2 regions of the Pseudoalteromonas sp. DY56-GL79 genome follow, and region 1 is predicted to be linked to the other one. Evidence: predicted binding sites of a transcription regulator. Region 1 holds the regulator's gene; the other holds the start of a gene.
The links. Region 1 encodes MetJ, which represses methionine synthesis genes. Its sites were predicted from a motif close to TAGACGTCTAGACGTCTA; they were not measured.

Region 2: the regulator MetJ is predicted to act here: its motif matches at 2,043-2,060, upstream of NO992_RS21250 (methylenetetrahydrofolate reductase).

What each region holds. Positions count from the first base shown of each region.
Region 1 is NZ_JANHZS010000038.1:28,687-32,882, reverse strand. Features, by position in the region: gene rpmE (50S ribosomal protein L31) at 111-326, shown strand; gene NO992_RS22025 (malic enzyme-like NAD(P)-binding protein) at 1,095-2,336, shown strand; gene metJ (met regulon transcriptional regulator MetJ) at 2,418-2,738, opposite strand; gene metB (cystathionine gamma-synthase) at 3,083-4,196, shown strand, end outside.
Region 2 is NZ_JANHZS010000035.1:49,887-54,082, forward strand. Features, by position in the region: gene folK (2-amino-4-hydroxy-6-hydroxymethyldihydropteridine diphosphokinase) at 1-163, shown strand, start outside; gene NO992_RS21245 (undecaprenyl-diphosphate phosphatase) at 160-960, shown strand; gene NO992_RS21250 (methylenetetrahydrofolate reductase) at 1,040-1,996, opposite strand; gene NO992_RS21255 (insulinase family protein) at 2,267-4,196, shown strand, end outside.

The DNA of each region.
Region 1 (4,196 bases):
TTGTAGATTGTTCAGTTAAGCACTAAAATACGCGTCCACATTTTTGTATAACTACGTATGGTGCCAGACTTCGGGTTTGGAGAGCGATACGGCCTTAACTAGAGGTTGCTATGAAAGAAGGTATTCACCCTAATTACGAGACGATCACTGCATCGTGCTCTTGCGGTAACAAGTTCGAAACTCGTTCAACGCTATGTAAAGATATTCACCTAGACGTATGTTCTGCATGTCACCCGTTTTACACTGGTAAGCAGAAGATCCTTGACACAGGTGGCCGTGTAGATCGCTTTAACAAGCGTTTCGGTGCACTTAGCAGCAAGAAGTAATCTTGTTGGTCTAGTCGAAAAAAGCACCTTAGGGTGCTTTTTTTGTGCCGGTTTGAAAATACCTTCCCGATTTATACATCCTGTTTTTTACCAACAGACCGCCAGTCATCCCGCCTTCATTGTGTCTTTTATTCTTCTAAAATAGAAAACTTGCCAGTTTGGCAGCAAAACTTTACTGATCTCTTGGGTAGAGTAAAAACTCTATTTAGTAGATAAATATTCAACATTTACGAGCTTAAGTTGTGAAAATAATCAAAGCTCATATAGTAAATAGTATCAGCTATGAGCACTTTATATAAACTAAAGTCATTATGTTGCGACTAAATGTAGGTATCTTGACGTTAAAATTGGTTAAGTTGCAATTTTCTTATTGTTTTTATAGTTAGTGTACATCTGTGCTAATTTTCTGCATTTTGTGCTGGTTTTAGCGTCTTGTTTTTTAAGTTTTAGTCACATTGTTTGTGAAATATTTCTTAAAATTGAGCTTATCTTCTCGGAAAAGTATAGAAAATACCGTGCTAGTGGATAGACCTGATTTTACTTGAATAATGAGCAAAACTCGGTATTGTGTGAATACGGTCGATTAACTATATGTCCTATTGACATACCGCGACAGCAAAGCACAAACGCTTGTTGAGTGGTTGAATGTCGTCGCTCATATAGTTAATCGCACTGTGTGTTGCTGTAATCAGCTAGCTAGGTTGCCAACATTCAGAATGCGAACGTTTACCACACTCTCACATTAACTTCGTAGGAAAATATCGCGCCATGACAGATTTTCGTCAACAAGCTCTAGATTATCACGAGAAGCCCGTTCCAGGTAAAATCAGTGTTGAACTCACTAAACCTGCCGAGACCGTAAAAGACTTAGCACTTGCATATAGCCCAGGTGTTGCAGAGCCAGTACGTGAAATCGCGGCTGATCCGGCGAATGCATACCGTTACACGGGTAAAGGAAATATGGTTGCGGTGATCAGTAATGGTACGGCAATTCTTGGCTTGGGTAACTTAGGTCCTTTGGCGTCAAAGCCTGTTATGGAAGGTAAGGCGCTATTATTTAAGCGTTTTGCGGGTCTTGATTCAATCGATATCGAAGTTAAGCACAACACCACCGAAGATTTCATCAATACTGTGGCAAATATCGCAGACACATTTGGTGGTATTAACCTCGAAGATATTAAAGCGCCAGAGTGCTTTGAAATTGAGCGCGCGCTAATCGAACGTTGTGACGTTCCTGTATTCCATGATGATCAGCACGGCACCGCAATTGTAACCGCTGCGGGTATGCTGAATGCGTTGGAAATCCAAGGTAAAGATATTCATGATGCGATTATTGTGTGTCTTGGCGCGGGTGCAGCCGCTATCGCTTGTATGGAATTACTGATCAAATGCGGTGCTCAACGTGAGCACATCTATATGCTGGACAGAAAAGGCGTGATCCATACTCGTCGTGATGACCTAAATGAATACAAAGAGTTGTTTGCAAACAACACGGATAAGCGTACGTTACAAGACGTGATTGCGGATGCGGACGTATTTGTTGGTGTTTCTGGCCCAGACTTACTTTCTGCTGAGGATCTAAAGCTAATGGCTGACAAGCCCGTGGTATTTGCTTGTTCTAACCCAGATCCAGAGATCAGTCCTGAAGTTGCACACGGTGCTCGTAATGATTTGATCATGGCGACTGGCCGCTCAGATTATCCAAACCAAGTAAATAACGTGTTGTGTTTCCCGTTTATCTTCCGTGGTGCGCTTGATGTACGTGCGACTGCTATCAATGATGAGATGAAGATTGCAGCGGTTGAAGCAATTAGAACGATTGCGAAAGAGCCTGTGCCTGCTGAAGTGTTAAAAGCGGCTGACGTGGATAGTCTTGAGTTTGGTCCTGAGTACATTATTCCAAAACCAATGGATCCGCGTTTGTTACCTCGTATCGCAAAAGCGGTAGCGGTAGCTGCAATTGAATCAGGCGTGGCACAAATCGATATGCCAGCTGGATATATGGAATAATACCATTGGTATTATCCAAATGAAAAAAGCCTCGATTGAGGCTTTTTTTGTGTCTGTATGTCCACAGAGAAAGAGTAGTTATCACTCTTCGTTTATTTCTGGGATCTCCAAACCGCGTTCTTCCATTATTTGTCTTACTTCTAACGGAATACGCTCTGGATTATCTTTTCTCAAGTCTTCATCGCTCGGCAGTGGCTGACCTGTGAAGGCGTGTAGAAACGCCTCACATAAAAGCTCACTGTTCGTGGCATGACGTAAATTATTCACTTGGCGACGTGTACGCTCATCAGTTAGCACTTTGAGTACATTCAGAGGTATGCTCACCGTGATCTTTTTTACTTGCTCTGCTTTCTTACCGTGTTCTGCATATGGGTGAATATACTCACCGTTCCATTTTGCCATAATTGTGTACTTGCCTCAGTTACATCAATGCCAATATGACTGGGTTCTGGTCTACATTATTCATCAACCGCATGAATATAGGGATAACTTTACGAATTAAAGATAAATCCTAAATTCAAATAGATGAATAAACTAATCCGCCATAGCGAGATAGAAGAATCTCTGCCATAGTTTTCAATAACTCAGTCGTATTAGCAACGCCTAGAGTGGCGAAATTTTATCGGTTTAAAAAAGATAGTCAAATACTAGTTATTTAGCCATTTAGCAGTATAAATGTTTTGACTTCTAGTTTCTGTTGTTCTAACCTTTTAGACGTCTAAACATCCAACTATCTAGGTGACCTTATGAGTCAAGTTAACAAATCGACGGTTGCAGTGCGTCACGGTATAGAAGCTGATAAAGCACATGGGGCAGTAGTGCCACCGCTTTACCTTTCTACCACCTATTCTTTTGCCGATTTTGATACCAAACGCGACTACGATTATGGCCGCAGTGGTAACTTTAATCGTGATGTGCTTGCACAGGCACTGACTGAACTTGAAGGTGGTGCTCGTGGCATTATTACCGCCACTGGCATGGCTGCTGTTCACCTAGTAACTCAGCTACTTAACCATGACGATACGCTGGTTATTCCACATGACTGTTACGGTGGTAGCTATCGCTTGTTTACATCGCTTGCTAAGCGTGGACTGCTCAAATTAGCCGTGTTGGATCTCACGCAACCTGAAAGTCTTGCACAGCTGCAGCAGATCAAACCTAAATTAGTTTGGATTGAAACACCAAGTAACCCAATATTAAGGCTAACGGATATAGAAGCTGTCGTAAATGCAGCACGCGCTGTGGGGGCTTTGGTCGCCGCCGACAATACCTTCTTGTCTCCTGCACTACAAAACCCCATTGCCTTTGGCGTAGACGTAGTCGTGCATTCAACTACTAAATATATCAATGGCCATTCTGATGTCGTGGGGGGCGCGGTGATCGCGCGTACGCAGGAGTTGGGTGATGAGTTAGCTTGGTGGGCGAATAATATCGGTATTACCGGCGCGCCTTTTGATAGTTATCTTACTTTACGTGGACTGCGCACCTTAAACGTGCGTTTACGCCAGCATCAAGAAAATGCCCAGCTGATTGCGGAGTATTTAGAAAAGTCCCCGTATGTTAGCCAAGTTTATTACCCAGGCCTTGAGTCGCATCCTCAACACGAACTTGCGAAAAAACAACAACTCGGTTTTGGTGGTATGGTGAGCTTTGATATCAAAGGCGATCTGCAAACTTCAGCGAAGTTTTTAACGTCTCTAACGCATTTTTCATTGGCAGAATCTTTAGGTGGGGTTGAGAGTCTTATTTGCCATCCAGCGACGATGACACACGCAGGTATGGATCCGCAAGCACGTTTAGAAGCGGGAGTGGGCGACACGTTAATTCGTATTTCTGTGGGCATTGAAGATGCACAGGATC
Region 2 (4,196 bases), on a different contig from region 1:
GCCTCGGGATGAAATAACCAAAAATGCCTTCGTGCTTCAGCCATTAGCTGAACTAGCTCCTGATTTTATCCATCCTGTTGAGGGTAAAACCATTGCTCAGTTATGGCAGGAGTATCACAACCCAACTCAAAAATTATGGAAAGTGGAGTTTCCCAAGCAATGAGCTTTATTGAGATTGTCGTCCTTGCAATTATTCAAGGTCTCACTGAATTTTTACCTATTTCGAGTTCTGCCCACTTACTGCTACCTTCTCAGGTACTAGGTTGGCAAGATCAGGGTCTTGCCTTTGATGTTGCTGTTCATGTTGGTACTTTGCTGGCTGTCGTTATTTATTTTCGACAAGACATTGTCAGCCTACTGGCAGGATGGTTCAAGTCATTCTCAGGTACGCACTCAAAAGAAAGCCGGCTGACTTGGTGTATTGTGGTTGCCACTATACCATTCGTGATTTTAGCTCCACTACTTAAAGATATCGTAGAAGTTTATTTACGTAGCGCTTGGGTGATTGCAACATCGACGATAGTATTTGGTTTACTGCTTTGGTATGCCGACGTGAAAGCGAAACAAATCAAGGACGAATTTGCCTTAAACTGGAAAAGCGCATTGATACTGGGGCTTGCGCAAATTACAGCTGTCATTCCCGGCACATCGCGTTCAGGCATTACCATCACCGCAGGTTTATTACTCGGGCTTGATAAGAAAAGTGCGGCGCGCTTTTCGTTTTTAATGTCTATTCCAGTCATTTCTATGATGGGATTGTATTACAGTTTAGAGCTTGCTACCGGCGATGAAGTGGTTGATTGGAATGCGTTATTAAGTGGTGCGGTACTGTCGTTTATCTCAGCTTATGCCTGTATCTTCTTTTTCCTGAAAATCATAGAGCGCATGGGCATGATGCCATTTGTCATTTACCGCTTGTTACTTGGGGTGGGATTAATCGCTTTCTTGAGCCTAAGTTAATCTGAGCTTTGGATAATTCAGCAAGGTTAACAGAAAAGCCAGCTTGATGAAGCTGGCTTTTTCAATTTACTAGACTGCATTAAGCAATTTGCTTTTCCGCAAGGCATAATTCCATGGTCGCCTTCAATAGCCTGTAAAGGTTTATCGACGCATCAATTTCTTCTTTGCGGTTTGTTAAGCTCTCAATATTTAAGCCAAGAGAAATATCCAGATGTGAGCAGCTTTTTAAGATTTGATCGAGATTCTCTCTACAAATACGAATTGACTCACTTAGTGTATTGTCTGCATCTAACATGCGCCATTTGGTTGCTTCTGGTACTGAGATCCCCAGCCACTCCATAAACTGCAAGGTCTTTTCTCCACCACATGGAGTAAAGGTAAGAATAATGCGTTTTGGTGTTTGCCCTTGTTGTTTACAGGTGCGAGCATAACTCGTGATCAGATCTATGGTTGCTTGAGCGTCATACACTGCTTGGGAAACAAAGAATTGGCAGCCTTGCTCTGTTTTATCTATCAGCCTTTCGTGTTCATTACGCTTACTGGCATGGCGCTCTGCGATGGTTACACCACCCAAGAAAAAGTCATCTTGGTGATGCTTCAATACCTTATAGGCTTCAGAAAGCGGCAACTTAATATCGCCTTGTGAAGACGGGCTGCCCACTAATACTAGATTGTTTAACCCATATTGCTGTTTAGTGCTGCTTAACCAATTGCCAAAAGCTTCACTATCGCGCTGTGCCACACTTTTATACGTAATTACATCAAGGTGTGACAATTCGCGGATCAACTGGCTATATTCACACGGATCAACGGTGTGCTTAAAAGGAAATGGGCGTGGTACTTGAGTACGGCTGCTTTCATCTTGAATGTCATAGATGATCACGCCGTCGTATTCAATCTCATGTAAACGGCCTAAAAGTTTAGCGGCAATTGATTTTAGCTGTTCTGGGTCGGTGCCAATCTTAGGTGGTGTGGTACCAATTAAATATACCCCTTGGTTAGGGTCAATGATTTTCTCTTGAAGCGTTAAAGCCATAATCCTCATTCCACAAAAGCATTTCTGTATCTCTTTACTAATATAGCAGCCATTTAGACGTCTAGATAGATTTTTTTAATGAAAGAATTTCAATAATTATGAATTAATCTCAAGTGCTCAAATCAAAATTTCATATTTGTTTACACATTAGGGTGGTAAATCACCTTGGAAATTAGCGAATTAGTATGACTTTGGGGCATAATCAGGAGGTTTGCTAACGTAAGTGAACACGACTTACTTAGAATAAAAAATATGATTAGGACCAAATTCATGAAATTCAAATTACTAGCAACCAGCTTTGCCGTAAGCTTAGCGCTTAGTGGCTGCGCAGCGACGAATTCAGATCAAGCTCAACAGTCAGCTGTAAGTACTCAAGCTGCCCAATCCAATAAAGTATTCGCCCAAGATTATGTTTTGGAAGAGCTAGAAAATGGCCTTCGCGTCATGGTAGTTAAAACTAACTATCCTGATGTGGTATCGCTACAAATTCCGGTTTCTGTTGGTTCGCGTAATGAAGTAGAAGCGGGTAAAACCGGCTTTGCTCACTTCTTTGAGCATATGATGTTCAAAGGCTCAGAAAAGTATCCACAAGACGTTTATTCGGACATTTTGAAAAACTCAGGTGTTGATAATCGTGCCTACACGACCAACGACTACACTAACTACCACTTAAATTTCTCAAAGCAGCATTTAGATAAAGTATTAGAAATCGAAGCGGATATCTTTCAAAACCTGACATACAGTGAAGAACAGTTCCGCACCGAAGCACTAACTGTGAAAGGTGAATACCTTAAAAATAATGCCAGCCCAGTTCGAAAACTGCTTTCTGCGGTAAGAAAAGAAGCATTTGATAAACATACCTATAAGCACACAACGATGGGCTTTTTTGAAGACATCGAAGCAATGCCAGATCAAATGGCCTATGGTAAAACCTTCTTTGAGCGTTTTTACAAGCCTGAATATGTATCACTTGTGATCGTAGGTGATGTGGATCCTAAAGCAACTATGGCTATGGTGAAAAAGCATTGGGGTAATTGGAAAAAGGGTGACTACCAAGCCGATATTCCTGTTGAGCCAAAGCAAGACAAAGCGCGTTACGTTCACGAAAAATATGATGGCTTACCGGGTCACTGGTTGCTAGTTTCGTATAAAGGTACTGCATGGGAGCCGAAGAAAAAAGACCGAGCGGCACTTGATCTGATCTCGCAGCTTTATTTCTCTGAAAATTCAGCGCTGTATCAAGAGCTGGTGGTAGATAAACAGCTTGCAAGCCAAATGTTTACCTATAACCCTGAAACCAAAGACCCAGGTCTTCTGCATGTTTTCGTTAAAGTAGAAGATGAAAAAGATTTGGCAACAGTGCGTGATGCAATCAATAACACTTACGCAAAAGCACGCACAGAGCTGGTAGATGAAAATAAGCTTGCTGCACTTAAATCAAACCTAAAGTACAGCTTTATTAACGGCCTTGATTCATCACAATCTATTGCTTCGACACTCGCGAGCTACATGCATTTTGAGCGTGATCCTGAAGTAGTGAATGAACTGTATGCAAGTGCTGATAAAGTCACTGCAAAAGATATTCGTGATATTGCCAATAAATACTTTGTGGACAGCAGCCGCACAACGGTAACTATGTCTGCACTTGAGTCTGTCTCTGGTTTTGATAAGGAAGTTAACTTAGACAAGTTAGTGGCAAAAATGGACAAGCCAGTAACGCGTCATTTCAACGTACTAGATAAAACGAATAATTCACCGCTGGTGGATGTGAACTTTCTTTTTTACACAGGTGCTGCTGCCGATCCTGCAGGTAAAAAAGGTCTTGCTGCGCTTACTGCGGCTATGATTGCCAATGGTGGAAGTGAGTCGCAATCATACAAAGAAATTCAAAAGGCGCTGTACCCGATTGCTGGTAGCTTTGGTTATCAAATCGATAAAGAAATGATTTCTTTACGTGGTCGTATTCATAAAGACAATGCTGATCAATGGTATGGCATTGTGAGTCAGCAGCTTTTGAACCCAGGGTTCAGAGAAGATGATTTTAAACGTCTGAAAAAAGAGCTAATCGACGGCATTAAGGCTGGTTTGAAAGCGTCAAATGATGAAGAGCTAGGTAAAGAAGTGCTTTATCACGAGCTGTACAAAGGCCACCCATACGAAAGCTATAACTTTGGTGATTTATCAGACTTAGAAGCAATCA